2 regions of the Stenotrophomonas sp. Marseille-Q5258 genome follow, and region 1 is predicted to be linked to the other one. Evidence: predicted binding sites of a transcription regulator. Region 1 holds the regulator's gene; the other holds the start of a gene.
The links. Region 1 encodes FliA, which starts transcription of late flagellar genes. Its sites were predicted from a motif close to TAAAGTTTNNCNNNCNNNGGCCGATAA; they were not measured.

Region 1 (7,478 bases):
ATCCGCGAAGTGGCCGACGGCAACAAGGTCGCCATTGTCTCCGCGCCGCCTTTGGCACGCGCCTTGTATCGGGAAGGCCAACTCGGCAAGGAAATCCCCGTGAGATTGTATTCGGCCGTCGCCCAGGTCCTGTCCTACGTCTACCAGCTGCGCAGCTGGCGTTCCGGCCCGATGCCGGCCTCGCCGCGCATCGACATTGAAGAATTCACCAACGGAGCCCGCCCGTGAGCGCCCAGCCTGCAGGAATGAACGTGCGCAAGGCGCTGGATATGATCCGCCACGGGCTGGGTGCCCCGCTGATCGTGCTGGCGTTGCTGGCAATGGTGGTGGTGCCGCTGGCACCGCCGGTCCTGGATGCCCTGTTCACCTTCAACATCGCCATCTCGCTGATGGTGCTGCTGGCGGTGGTCTATGTGAAGCGGCCGCTCGACTTCACCATCTTCCCGATCGTGCTGCTGATCACCACCATGCTGCGCCTGGCGCTGAACGTGGCCTCCACCCGCGTGATCCTGCTCAATGGCCAGAACGGCCACGAGGCGGCCGGCAAGGTGATCGCCGCGTTCGGCGAGTTCGTGATCGGCGGCAACTACGCGGTGGGCATCGTGGTGTTCGCGATCCTGACCATCATCAATTTCGTGGTGATCACCAAGGGCGCCGGACGCGTCTCGGAAGTGACCGCGCGCTTCATCCTCGATGCCATGCCCGGCAAGCAGATGGCCATCGACGCCGACCTCAACGCCGGTTTGCTGACGCGTGAGGAGGCCAAGGCCCGTCGTGAGGAAGTCCGTGAGGAAGCCGACTTCTACGGTGCGATGGACGGCGCCAGCAAGTTCATCCGCGGCGACGCCATCGCCGGCATCCTGATCCTGTTCATCAACATGCTCGGCGGCCTGGCCGTAGGCGTGTTGCAGCACGGCATGCCATTTGGCGAATCCGCGGCCACCTACACGCTGCTGTCCATCGGCGACGGCCTGGTGGCGCAGCTGCCGGCACTGCTGGTGTCCTCGGCGGTGGCGATGCTGGTCACCCGCGCCTCGCGGTCGCAGGACATGAGCCAGGCGATGATGGGCCAGGTGTTCGGCCAGCATCGCGCGCTCACCATCGCCGCGGCCATCCTCGGCGTGGTCGGGCTGGTCCCGGGAATGCCCAACGTCGCCTTCTTGACGCTGGCCGCCATCCTCGGCTTCATCGCCTGGAAGCTCTGGAAGAAGAGCACCGCGGCTGCCCGCGCCGCTGAAACCGCAAGCGCCGGCCGCCCCGATGCACCGGGCCTGCCCGGCGCCACGCCCTCGCCCACCGCCGAGCTGACCTGGGACGAACTGCGTCCGGTCGATCCGCTGGGCCTGGAAGTGGGCTACCGGCTGATCCCGCTGGTGGACAAGAACCAGGGCGGCGAGCTGATGGCACGGATCAAGGGCGTGCGCCGCAAACTCACCCATGACATCGGCTTCCTGATCCCTTCGGTCCACATCCGCGACAACCTGGAGCTGCCGGCCACCGGCTACCGCCTGCTCATCCACGGCGTGCCGGTAGCGACGGCGGAAATCCACCCGGACCGCGAGCTCGCCCTGGACCCGGGCAGCGCGCTCGGCGCGCTGGACGGCATCGCCGGCAAGGACCCCGCGTTCGGCCTGGACGCCACCTGGATCCAGCCGCATCAGCGCGCCCATGCCGAGTCGATGGGCTACACCGTGGTCGACCCCGCCACCGTGGTGGCGACCCACCTGTCGCACCTGATCCGCGAGCACGCCCCGGAACTGCTGGGCCACGAGGAAGTGCAGCAGCTGCTGGCCAACCTCGGCAAGAGCGCCCCCAAGCTGGTGGAGGACCTCACGCCCAAGTCGCTGCCGCTGTCGGCGGTGGTGCGGGTGCTGCAGAACCTGCTGATCGAGCGCATTCCGATCCGCCAGCTGCGCAAGATCGTCGAAGCGCTGGTGGAGAACGCGCCCAACAGCCAGGACCCGTCGGTGCTGACCGCCGCCGTGCGCAACGCGCTGGGCCGCTTCATCGTGCAGGAGATCGCCGGCATGTCGGCGGAGCTGCCGGTGTTCACCCTCAACCCGCAACTGGAACGCGTCTTGCAGGAGTCCACGCAGGGCAACGGCGCCGCGCTGGAACCCGGACTCGCCGAGCGACTGCACCAGAGCCTGGCCGACTGTGTCGGCAAGCAGGAAGCGAAGAACGAGCCGGCGGTTGTGCTGGTACCCGGCCCGGTACGTGCCGCGCTGGCACGGCTGGTACGCCACAGCGTCCCCTCGCTGTCGGTACTGGCCTACAGCGAGGTGCCGGAGGACAAACGGTTGAAGCTGGTCGGCACGATCAGTTGAGCCGGTACTCCGACGGCAACGCGCCAGAAAACAGACACCCCCACTTTTGACATCACCGCAGCAGGACACAGAGGGAAACCCGGACCGTGCAGACCACCGACAACCAGCGCTTCCCTTCCACCACCCCGCCGCCCCAGTCCCGGTACCACAGCATGAAAATCAAACGCTTCGTCGCCTCCGATATGCGCTCGGCCATGAACCTGGTGCGCAAGGAACACGGTCCTGACGCGGTGATCCTGTCCAACCGCCGGATCGAGGAAGGCGTGGAGATCGTGGCTGCGGCCAACTATGACGAAGGCGCCGTGCAGCGCGCCCTGGAAGCCTCGCGCAAGGATGTCGCGCCGCCGCCGGTGCCGCGCCCGCGCAGCGCCGCCGATGCGGTGATCGCCGCCGTCACGCGCCGCAAGGCCCCGGTCGTCGCCCCCGAACCGGTCGCGGCCACCACCTCGGCCGTGGCCGCCCTGGCGCGCGCGGCCGTTGGCGCCACCGGCCGCACGCTGGATACCGCCAACGAAAACGTGCCCCCGCCGGGCAGCGCCGGCTTTGCCGCCACGCTGTCGCGGGCCAGTGTGGCCACCCCCGTCAATGAACCGTCGCTGCCGGAGCAGATCTTCGCGCCGTTCAATGTCGAACAGGCGGCCGCTGCTGCGCCCGCGCCGATCGCGGCCCCGGCCGCACCGGCCGCCGCGCCGATCAACCGCGCGCGCTTCGTGATCGACCCGCCGATGGACGATGCCCCGCACATCCAGATGTATGCACCGCCGGCCCAGGCGCCGGTGACGATGCCGCCGCTGCCGGTCGCCGCCGTGGCCGCGCCGGTGTCGGCGGTCCTGGACCCCGTGCCGGTGGCGCAACCGCCGGCACTGCCGGTCGCGGTCGCCGCTGCTGCAGCCGACATCGCGGCCGATGCGGTTGCGCGCCCCGCACCGGAACTGACCGTGGTGCCCCGGGACGACGAGGAAATCCGCCAGCTGCGTCACGAAGTGGCCGGCATGCGCCATGTGATCGAGCGCGAAATGCATCGCTTCACCGACGAGCGTCTGCGTGGCTCGCCGGTCCGAGCGGCCGCGTTGGACCTGATGGAGGAGTACGGCTTCGATGCCGGCATCAGCCGCGACGTGGCCCTGCAGATCCCGCTGGATACCGAAGCCCATCGCGGCCGCGGGCTGATGCTGGGCCTGCTGTCCAAGAAGCTGCCGATCGCCCCGGTCGATCCGCTTGACGCCGGTGGTGTGATCGCCCTGGTCGGTCCGACCGGTGCCGGCAAAACCACCACCATTGCAAAGCTGGCCTCGCGCTTCGCCGAGAAGCACGCCGCACGCGACGTGGCCCTGGTGACCACCGACACCGGCCGCATCGGCGCCCGCGAGCAGCTCTACGGGTTTGGCCGCCAGCTTGGCATCGCCGTGCATGAAGCCAACAGCGGCACCGACCTGAGCCAGCTGCTGGAGCGCCTGCAGGACTACAAGCTGGTTCTGATCGACACCGCCGGCCTTGGTCCGCGCGACCGTGCCCTCGCCGCGCAGCTGCAGTGGCTGCGGGCCGCCGACCGCATCCGCACCCTGCTGGTGCTGCCGGCCAATACCAGCTTCGGCGACATGGACGAAGTGGTCCGACGCTTCAGCGCTGCCAACCCGCAGGGCGTGGTGCTGAGCAAGCTGGACGAGACCGGCCGCTTCGGCACCGCCCTGTCCGTGGCGGTAGACCACTGCCTGCCGATCACCTGGGTGACCGACGGCCAGGACGTCCCGGAGGACCTGCACCGCGCCAGTGCGGCCAATCTCGTCCTTCGCCTTGAAGATTTGCGCCGCGCGGCCGATATGCCCTGCAACCCGGAGTTCAACCATGCCGTCGCGTGAGTACGCCAAGCTGACCAAGACCTTCCCGTTGTCGGCTACCCGCAGCCAACCGCTGGGCCCTGTCCGCACCATCGCCGTCACCGGCGGCAAGGGCGGCGTGGGCAAGACGAACGTTTCGGCCAACCTGGCCGTAGCGCTCGCGGACATGGGCAAACGCACGCTGCTGCTGGACGCCGACCTCGGCCTGGCCAACATCGATGTGATCCTCGGCCTGCAGCCGAAGGTGACCCTGGCCGACCTCGTCGCCGGGCGCTGCACGCTGGAGGAAGTGATCATGGAGGGCCCGGGCGGCGTGCTGGTGGTGCCGGCCGCGTCCGGTCGCCGCCACATGGCCGAACTGCAGCCGGCCGAACACGTGGGCCTGGTCAACGTGTTCTCCGAGCTGGAGCGCGAGCTGGACATCATGGTGGTGGACACCGCCGCCGGCATCACCGATGGCGTGCTCACCTTCTGCCAGGCCGCACAGGACACCGTGGTGGTGGTCTGTGACGAGCCGGCCTCGATCACCGACGCCTACGCACTGATCAAGGTGCTCTCCCGCGAGCGCGGCGTGGACCGCATCCAGGTGGTGGCCAACATGGTGCGCGACCCCAACGAAGGCCGCGTGCTCTACGAGAAGCTGACCCGGGTCTGCGAGAAGTTCCTCGCCGACGTGTCGCTCAACTACCTCGGCTGCGTTCCGCAGGACGACTGGCTGCGCCTGTCGGTGCAGCGCCAGCAGCCGGTGGTCAAGGCCTACCCGTCCAGTCCGTCGGCGCTGGCGATCACCGAGATCGCCCGCCGGACCGCCCGCTGGCAGGCCCCGACCGAGCCGCGCGGCGGCGTCGAGTTCTTCCTGGAACGCATCCTCAAACAACGCGGGGTGGCCGCATGAAAGGCGCCGCACAGTACAAAGAGGTCCAACGTACCGCCGCCAACGAGTGCATCGCCCAGCATTCGGACCTGGTGCGGCGCATCGCCCACCACCTGGCCGCGCGTCTGCCGGCGAGCGTGGAAGTGGATGACCTGATCCAGGCCGGCATGATGGGGCTGATCGAGGCCTCGCGCAGCTACGACGCCGACCAGGGCGCCTCGTTCGAGACCTACGCGTCGATCCGCATCCGCGGGTCGATGATCGATGAGATCCGTCGTGGCGACTGGGTGCCGCGATCGGTGCACCGCCGTGCACGCGATGCGGCCGCCACCATCCGCCGCCTGGAGCAGAGCACCGGCCGTGCCGCCAGCGCCACCGAAGTGGCCAACGCGATGGACATGCCGCTGCCGGAATACCTGCGACTGATGGAAGACGCCGCACGCGGCCAGGTACTGAGCCTGGAATCGCGGATCGAGGACCAGGGCGAGCTGGATACCGTCGCCCAGGGCGGCCCGACCCCGCAGCAGGTCCTGGAGCGCGGCGAGTTCGGCCGTGAGCTGGGCAATGCGATCGGCCTGCTCCCCGAGCGCGAACAACTGGTGCTGTCGCTGTACTACGAACAGGAATTGAACCTGAAAGAAATCGGCGCGGTGCTCGGGGTGAGTGAATCCCGGGTGTGCCAGATCCACGGCCAGGCGGTATTGCGCCTGCGCGGCCGACTGAAGATCTTCGAGGCGGCCGACGCCGGCCTCGAAAACCCTTGAAATCGAGGAAAGTGCTTTGAACAAGAACATGCGTATCCTGATCGTCGACGATTTTTCGACCATGCGTCGTATCGTCAAGAACCTGCTGGGCGATCTGGGCTTCACCAATACGGCCGAAGCCGAGGACGGGCATGCCGCGCTGGCACTGTTGCAGAGCCAGCCGTTCGACTTCGTGGTCACCGACTGGAACATGCCGGTGATGACCGGCATCGACCTGCTCAAGGCGATCCGTGCCGACGCCAAGCTGAAAACCCTGCCGGTGCTGATGGTGACGGCTGAAGCCAAGCGCGAGCAGATCATCGAAGCGGCCCAGTCCGGCGTCAACGGCTACATCATCAAGCCGTTCACCGCACAGACGCTGGAAGAGAAGCTCGGCAAGATCTTCGAACGCCTGGCAGCGAGCGCCTGATGGAAACCCTCAGCGACAAATCGGCGCTGGTGCAGCGCCTGCAGGACGCCCTGGCCGCGCTGGAAGGCGGCGACGAGGCCGGCTGGCGCCGGGAAATCGACGCGCTGGCGGCCCTGCGCACGCAGCCGATGATGGCCGGCCTGAACCGGCTCGCGCGCGAGCTCGGCCAGGCACTGGGCGAACTGCCCAGCCTGCCCAGCGAAGCCGGCGAACTGGACGACGCCTGCGCGCGCCTGGACCACGTGGTGGCGATGACCGAACAGGCCACCCACCGCACCCTGGACCTGGCCGAAGAATGCCGCGCGTTGACCGAACAACTGCGCGCCAACGGGCTCAGTCCGGACCAGGACCTGCAGCTGGACCGCATCCGCCACAACCTCACCGAGATCGCCCTGACCCAGAGCTACCAGGATCTGACCGGGCAGATCATCCGCCGCGTGGTCGGCATCGTGCGCCGCGTGCACGAAGGCTTCGGCGCGCTCGGCCTGCCGCCGCAGGAAGACGACGCGCGCCGGCGCGACACCGGCCTGGCCGGCCCGGCCGTCACGGGCCTGGACCGCCACCAGGTTTCCCAGGTCGACGCTGACGACCTGCTCTCCGATTTGGGGTTGTAAGACGATGAGTGCTGTTCCGGACGACATTGCCGCCGATTTCATTCTCGAGGCCCAGGAGATCCTGGATCGCCTCGGCGAACAGCTGGTGTCGCTGGAGCAGTCGCCCCAGGATACGGATCAGCTCAACGCCGTGTTCCGCGGCTTCCACACCCTCAAGGGCGGTGCCGGCTTTCTCGGCATCCAGGCGATGGTGGAGCTGTGCCACGCCGCCGAGGAGACCCTCGGCATGGCCCGTTCCGGCCAGGCCACCCTGCAGGCGCACCACTTCGACGCCGGCCAGCAGTCGCTGGACTACCTGCAGTCGATGCTGGACTCGGTCTCGGCCGGCACCGAGCCGGGGTACGCCCCGCCGGAGCTGATCGCCCAGTTCGATGTCAACGGCCCGGCCACGCCCGCACCGGTAGCGGCCCCGGCGGGCAATGGTGAGCTGATCACCGAGGACGAGTTCGAGGCCCTGCTGGACCAGCTGCATGGCGGCGCGGCGCCGACGGCGGTGGCCAAGGCCGCCGATGGCCTGATCGGCGAAGACGAGTTCGAAGCACTGCTCGACCAGCTGCATGGCGGCGCCGCCCCCGGTGCCCCCCCGGGGGGCGTCTCCCTCTGCGGCTGCCCCCGGGGGGGGGACCCCCCCCCCCCCGGCGCGGTGGCGCAC
Region 2 (7,478 bases), on a different contig from region 1:
GCTGCGACGGCCGCCGATGCACCCACGCTGCGCACCCTCGGGGGCGCCACTGCACCGCAGCAGCTGCACGCCGACAGCACCGCGCTGCTGGTGATCGATTTCCAGAATGAGTATTACACCGGCCGGCTGCCGATCCCCGACGGCGACGCCGCGCTGGCCAACAGCCAGCGGCTGGTACGCATGGCCGACGCCAACGGCATCGCCGTGTTCCACGTACAGCACGTCAACCCGGCTGCTGCACCCGTATTTGCCGAGGGCAGCGTGGGCGTGCAGCTGGTTCCCGGCATGCAGCCGGCGGCCCACCATGCGCTCGTCAGGAAGACCACGGTGAGTTCGTTCGCCAGCACCGACCTGGACGCGCAGTTGAAGGCCCGTGGCATCCGCACGCTGATCATCGCAGGGCTGATGACGCATGTCTGCGTGGCCACCACTGCCCGCGATGCGGTGCCGCTGGGCTATGAGGTGATCGTGCCGTCCGATGCCGTCGCCACCCGCAGCGTGCAGGCGTACGACGGCAACGGGGTGGTGGGCGCCGACGCGCTGCACCGCGCCGCGCTGACCGGAATCGCCGACGCGTTCGGCAGCGTCCTGTCCACCGCCGCCGTGCTGGCCCTGCCGGTACAACGTTGACGTCGACGGTGCCGCATCGTCAGGCCGCGCCGCGCAGCCACGCGGCGATTGCGTCGCGCAGGCGTGGGTGCGTGGGTGGGGTGATGCCGAAGTCCTCGCGCAGCACCTGCAGCACATCGTCCACATCGACCAGCGCGCGCCGCTCACTCGGCTGCCCGTGGCGATGCACTGCATAACGGCCGGCGCCGAGGGTGCGCCGCCAGCCGGGGCCGCTCAGTGCCGCGCGCAGCTGGCCGGGGAAGGACGACGCCGGATGCGTGCAGACATACCAGTTGCCGACGATGTGATCCACGGCTTCCTGCACCTGCAGGTCGAAGCGGTACAGCGGTCGCCACTCGCCCCCCACGTCTACCCGCAGTAGATACGCATCCTCGTACCGGTCCATCCGGTAGCGCTCGTGGGGCGTTGCCTGCGGGAAGCGCTGGTCCAGCCGCAGCGGCCCGGTCGGCGTATTGCCACCGAAACCGACATCCACGCTGTAGGCCACCCCGTCAATGACCACCAGCACCAGCATGTGGGTACGCGCGGTGGGTGAATCGTCGCTGGCGTCCATCACCACCCGCGCGGCCAGCGCGCGGGCCTGGAAGCCGAGGTGCTGCAGCAGCGCCAGGAACAGGCCGTTGAGCTCATAGCAGTACCCGCCGCGCCCTTCGTGCAGCAGCTTGTGCGCCACGCTGGGGAGGTCGATGGCGACGGCATCGCGCAGCAGGCAGGTGAGCGTCTCGAACGGGAACGTGGCGTTGTGCCGCTGCTGCAGCCGGGCCAGTGTCGCCAGCGTGGGAGGTGGTGGCGTGGGTTCGCCGAGTCGTTGCAGGTACGCGTGAAGGTCGTGCGGGGTCATGGGCAGCCCACCACCGGGGAAGGTGACGCCACTGTCGCGGCTCAACCGTGGTTGAGGTCAAGCCGGCGGTACGGGCGCGCCTGGAACGCTGCGTCGCGCGGTGGTGGGCGGCGTGCGGCCGTCATCTTGGCGTCGCCTGCGCCGGGTACAACGGGCGCAGCGGCGAGCGCTGGCCGATCGGGATGAAAAAAAGCCTACAGTCTCCCGGCGTGCGGCCGATACCGATGCGTCATTCCGCCTGGAGTACGTGATGTCGGCCATCCCCCGCCGCCTGTTTCCCTCGTTCGCCCGTTCCGGCGGACGCGCATCGCCCCTCTTTCCCATCGGCCACGCCCGCGGGCTGCTGCAGCGGCTCAGTGTCGCACGCAAACTGAAGGCCAGCCTGGTGGTCTGCGGCATCGGCCTGCTGGTGGTGGCCCTGGTCTACGCCGGCACCCGCTACAGCAGCGAACGGGCGGCGGCGACGTTCGCCGCGCACCAGCAGGATGCCGCGCTGGCCGCCGCGCTGGCTGCGCAGGTGGCCGACGCACGGCGGCTGCAGACCCGTTACGCGTTCACGTTCGACGACACCGACCGCAGCGCGCTGCAGCAGGCACAGCACCGTCTGCAGGCAACGCTGGCGCAACTGCAGCGCGACCCGCACGACCCGGGCACGGCCGAGGCGCTGCATGCGTTGGCCGCACGCGCCGGCGAGTTTGCCGAGGGCATTGCCGCACTCAATGCCCGTGCCGATGAAATGGGCCGCGGCGACGCGGGCCTGCGCGCGCAGCTGGAAGCGGCGGCCGCGGCCGTGGCCACCGTGCTGGACACCACCGCGGCGCCGCTGCTGCAGGCGCAGTGGCAGGGCATGCGCCGCGAAGAAGCGCTGCTGCTGCTCAGCGGCGATGCCACCCATACCGACCGCGCCAGCGAAGCGCGCCTGCCGTTCGAGCTGGCGCTGCCGGGCGCGGGCCTGCCCGGCGCCACGCAGGATGCGCTGCGCGCACGCATGGACGCCTATCAGGGCGCGCTGCTGGCCTACACCGCCGCACGGGTCGGGCTGGACGTGGAAGCGCAGTCGCTGGCCGACACCGCTGAGCAGATCGCGCCGGCGCTGCAGCAGCTGGAGCAGGCACAGGGGGCGGCGCTGGATGCCGCCCGCCAGCGTCAGCAGGCGCAGGACCGCGCGATGACGGTGGGGTTTGCGCTGACGCTGGCGCTCGTGGCACTGGTGCTGATCGCCACGCTGCTGCTGGTGCTGCGCGCCGTGCGCCGGCCCATTGCCGATACGCTGCGCTTTGCCGAGGACATCGCCGAGGATCGCCTGGACACGGTGCTGGCCGTGCACAACCCGTACGACGAGATCGGCCAGCTCGCGCAGCGCCTGGTGCACATGCAGCAGCGGTTGCGTGAACGGATCGAGGCCGAACGCGCAGCCGCGCGCGACAATGCGCGTGCGCGGCAGGCGCTGGACAGCGCACAGACCGGCCTGATGGTGCTGGACCCGCATGGCGGGGTGAGCCTGCTCAACCGCGCGCTGCAGGCCGAACTCGGCACCGACGAGCTGGCCTGGCGCGGACGTTCCGCGCAGGAGCTGCACCCGGTGTTCGCCACCGTCGTGCAGACGTTGCACGGCCCCGACAGCGCCTGCCACGAGATCGTGCACGCCGGTACCCGATACCAGCTGGTGGTCAACCCGATCACCGATCACGGCCAACTGCTGGGCGCGGCGGTGGAGTGGCGCAGCCGCGCGCTGGAGACCACGGTGGAAACCGAAGTGGCCGCGCTGGTCGATGCCGCCGCGCAGGGCGACCTGAATGGTCGCATCGACGTGGCCGGCAAAGAGGGCTTCGTCCTGACCCTGGCGGTGAGCATCAACCGCCTGCTGGATACCTTCCAGGGCAATCTCTCCGGTCTGCAGGCGCTGCTGTCGGCGCTGGCCCAGGGCGACCTGCGGGTGCGCATGCGCGGTGACTTCCAGGGCGTATTCGCGCAGATGCGCGACGACGCCAATGCCACCGTGCAGCAGCTCACCGACATCGTCGCGCGGATCCAGCAGGCGTCGGTGGCGATCAACGGCGCCGCCGGCGAGATCGTCAGCGGCAACCATGACCTGGCCGATCGTACCGAGCGCCAGGCCGCGCACCTGGAGGAGACCGCATCGTCGATGGAGGAACTCACCGCCACGGTGCACCAGAACGCCGAGTCCGCCCAGGAGGCCAACCGCCTGGCGATCGAGGCAGCCGACATCGCCGTCCGCGGTGGCGATTCGGTGGGGCAGGTGGTGGCGAGCATGCGCGACATCGCCCAGGCATCGCATCGCATCGCCGACATCACCAGCGTGATCGACGGCATCGCCTTCCAGACCAGCATCCTGGCGCTGAATGCCGCCGTGGAGGCCGCGCGTGCCGGCGAGCAGGGACGCAGCTTCGCCGTGGTCGCCAGCGAGGTGCGGCTGCTGGCCCAGCGCAGTGCCGATGCCGCGCGCCAGATCAAGGGTCTGATCGAGGCCTCGGTGGACACCGTCGCCGCGGGCACGCGCCAGGTGGATCAGGCCGGCGCGACCATGCAGCAGATCGTCGGCAGCGTGCAGCAGGTGACCGCGATCATGGCGGGCATCTCGGCCGCGTCGCAGCAGCAGAGCGTGGGCATCGCGCTGGTGGGCAGGACGCTGCTGCAGATGGACGGCAGCACCCAGCAGAACGCCACACTGGTGGAAGAAGCCTCGGCGTCGGCGCAGGCGCTGCAGCGCCAGGCCAGGCATCTCTCCCAGGCGGTGGCCGCCTTCGAGGTGGAGCCGCCGCAGGCCCCGCGCAGCGCCCGTCTGGCGCACGCCTGACACGGGCCGATCGTTCCCGCACGCGCCTTCACTGGCCGCGTGCGGGGGTGGTCTCTATCCTGCTGGCATGAGCACACGAAAGAAGCCGGCAGCACCGGCGCAGCCCGGCGCATTCGTCCGTGTACGCGGCGCGCGCGAGCACAATCTCAGGAATGTCGACGTGGACATGCCGCGCGACGCGCTGGTGGTGTTCTCGGGCATCTCCGGCTCGGGCAAGTCCTCGCTGGCCTTCGGCACGCTGTACGCCGAGGCGCAGCGGCGCTACCTGGAGTCGTTGTCACCTTACGCACGGCGACTGATCGACCAGGTCGGCGTACCGGACGTGGATGCGATCGACGGTCTGCCGCCGGCGGTGGCGCTGCAGCAGCAGCGCGGCACTGCCAGCGTGCGGTCCAGCGTGGGCAGCGTCACCACGCTGTCCAGCCTGCTGCGCATGCTGTACTCGCGCGCCGGCACCTATCCGGCCGCGCAGCCGATGCTGTATGCCGAGGACTTTTCGCCCAATACACCGCAGGGCGCCTGCCCGAACTGCCACGGGCTGGGGTATGTGTACGAAGTGACCGAGCAGTCGATGGTGCCCGATCCGTCGCTGAGCATCCGTGAGCGCGCGATAGCTGCGTGGCCGCCGGCGTGGCACGGACAGAACCAGCGCGACATCCTGGTCACGCTGGGCTACGACGTGGACATCCCCTGGCGTGAGCTGCCGAAGAAGCAGCGCGACTGGATTCTGTTCACTGAGGAGCAACCGGTGGCGCCGGTCTACGCGGGCTTCACGCCGGCCGAAACCCGCGCTGCGCTGCGCCGGAAGGAAGAGCCCAGTTACATGGGCACTTTCACCGGTGCCCGCCGCTACGTGCTGCATACCTTCGCCACCACGCAGAGCGCGATGATGAAGAAGCGCGTGGCACGTTACATGATCGGCGCGACCTGTCCGGTGTGCGAAGGCAAGCGCCTCAAACGCGAGGCGCTGTCGGTCACTTTCGCCGGTCTGGACATCGGCGCGCTGTCGCAGCTGTCGCTCGCGGCGATGGCGCAGGTGCTGCGTCCGGCCGCCGAGGGGCGTTTCGACGTGCCGGTGGCGAGCGCCACGCGCAGCCGCGCGGCAGGCCGCAAGGCCACGGCCCGGCGGGTTGCTGCCGGTGGCAACGCACATGCCGGCGGCAGCGATGTGCGGCGCACCCCTGACCTGTCGGAAGAAAAGCGCATCGCCGCCCAGCGCATCGCGCGTGATCTGGTCGATCGCATCGGTACCCTGGAGGATCTCGGCCTGGGCTATCTGTCGATGGATCGCGCCACGCCCACGCTGTCGCCGGGCGAGCTGCAGCGGCTGCGCCTGGCCACGCAGATCCGCTCCAGCCTGTTCGGCGTGGTCTACGTGCTCGACGAGCCCACCGCCGGCCTGCACCCCGCGGACGGGGAAGCGCTGCATCGTGCGCTGGACCAGCTCAAGGCCGCCGGCAACACGTTGTTCGTGGTGGAACACGACCTGGAGATGCTGCGCCGTGCCGACTGGCTGGTCGATGTCGGCCCCGGCGCGGGCGAGCAGGGCGGGCAGGTGCTGTACAGCGGGCCGCCGGACGGGCTGCGCACGGTCGCCGCGTCGGTGACGGCGGCGTACCTGTTCGAGGATCGCGCGGCGCCACGCCGCACGCCGCGACCACCATCGGGCTGGCTGGCGCTGCGCGGGCTGCATCGCAACAATCTGCATGGGCTGGACGCGCGTTTCCCGCTGGGTGCGTTCACCGCAGTGACCGGCGTGTCCGGGTCCGGCAAGTCCAGCCTGGTCAGCCAGGCGCTGGTGGAGCTGGTTGGCGAGCACCTCGGCCATGAGCCGGCGGTGGAGGAGAGCGACGGCGATCTGCCCCAGCCGAGCGCGCTCGTGCGCACGCGCGGGCGGCTGCAGGGTGACACCGATGCGGTCACCCGGCTGGTCAACGTGGACCAGAAGCCGATCGGGCGCACGCCCCGCTCCAACCTGGCCACCTACACCGGCCTATTTGACCACGTGCGCCGCCTGTTCGCGGGGACGCGCATGGCCAAGGCGCGCCGCTACGGTGCCGGGCGCTTCTCGTTCAACGTCGCCCAGGGCCGCTGCGACACCTGCGAGGGCGAGGGGTTCGTGCATGTGGAACTGCTGTTCATGCCCAGCGTGTATGCGCCGTGCCCGACCTGCCACGGGCAGCGTTACAACGCCCGCACGCTGGAGGTGCAGTGGAACGGCCGCAACATCGCGCAGGTACTGGCGATGACCGTGGCGGAAGCGCTCGCGTTCTTTGCCGATGAGCCAGCCGTGCAGCGCCCGCTGCAGCTGCTGCGCGATATCGGGTTGGGCTACCTGCGCCTGGGCCAGCCCGCCACCGAGCTGTCCGGGGGCGAGGCGCAGCGCATCAAGCTGGCCACCGAGCTGCAGCGCAGCCAGCGCGGCAGCACGCTGTACGTGCTCGATGAGCCGACCACCGGCCTGCATCCGGCCGATGTGGACAAGCTGATGGCGCAACTGCACGGGCTGGTGGATGCAGGCAACACCGTGGTGGTGGTTGAACACGACCTGCGCGTGGTCGCTGGTGCCGACTGGGTGATCGACATCGGCCCGGGGGCGGGCGAGGCGGGCGGCACGATCGTGGCCGAGGGCACGCCCGCGCAGGTCAGTCGCGCCCGCCACGGTGCGACCGCGCGCTACCTGCGCCGCTGGTTCGAGTGATCCGGGCACACCGCCCGCCGCCGCGGCCATGCAACCGGACTGGAGGGCCATGAACAGCCAGCCCGGTCAAGGCTGGGCCCATCCCTCGATCTCGCCGGGGGCGAAGGGTCCGAGCTTCTGTTTGACGATGCGTCCGCGTGCATCCACCAGCACCGTGTAGGGCAGCAGCCCCTTGGCATTGCCGAGCTGCACGCTGGCGTCGGCCGGGCCGGGGGTATCGAGCACGATCGGGTAGTCCACCGGCACCTGCGCCAGGAACCCGCGCACACCCTCGACGGTATCCAGCGCCAGCCCCAGCACCTGCACGCCGTCGGCGGGTTGGCTGGCGGCAAAGGCCGCCAGCGCCGGCATTTCCTCCACACAGGGGCCGCACCAGCTGGCCCATACGTTGATCAGCAGCGGTCGCCCGGCAAACTGCGACAGGTCCACCGGGCGTCCGTCCAGATCCGGCAGGGTGATCGCCGGCAGGCGATCGCCGGGGCCGGCCA

Region 2: the regulator FliA is predicted to act here: its motif matches at 1,667-1,693, upstream of OC534_RS01535 (methyl-accepting chemotaxis protein).

The regions. Positions count from the first base shown of each region.
Region 1 covers NZ_CAMPPN010000005.1:50-7,527, reverse strand. The annotation lists gene flhB (flagellar biosynthesis protein FlhB) at 1-228, shown strand, start outside; gene flhA (flagellar biosynthesis protein FlhA) at 246-2,327, shown strand; gene OC534_RS03265 (AAA family ATPase) at 2,480-4,186, shown strand; gene OC534_RS03260 (MinD/ParA family protein) at 4,173-5,060, shown strand; gene OC534_RS03255 (RNA polymerase sigma factor FliA) at 5,057-5,803, shown strand; gene cheY (chemotaxis response regulator CheY) at 5,820-6,212, shown strand; gene OC534_RS03245 (protein phosphatase CheZ) at 6,212-6,826, shown strand; partial or broken gene OC534_RS03240 (Hpt domain-containing protein) at 6,831-7,478, shown strand, end outside.
Region 2 covers NZ_CAMPPN010000002.1:65,330-72,807, reverse strand. The annotation lists gene OC534_RS01545 (cysteine hydrolase family protein) at 1-630, shown strand, start outside; gene OC534_RS01540 (arylamine N-acetyltransferase) at 650-1,471, opposite strand; gene OC534_RS01535 (methyl-accepting chemotaxis protein) at 1,722-4,289, shown strand; gene OC534_RS01530 (excinuclease ABC subunit UvrA) at 4,357-6,990, shown strand; gene OC534_RS01525 (TlpA disulfide reductase family protein) at 7,057-7,478, opposite strand, start outside.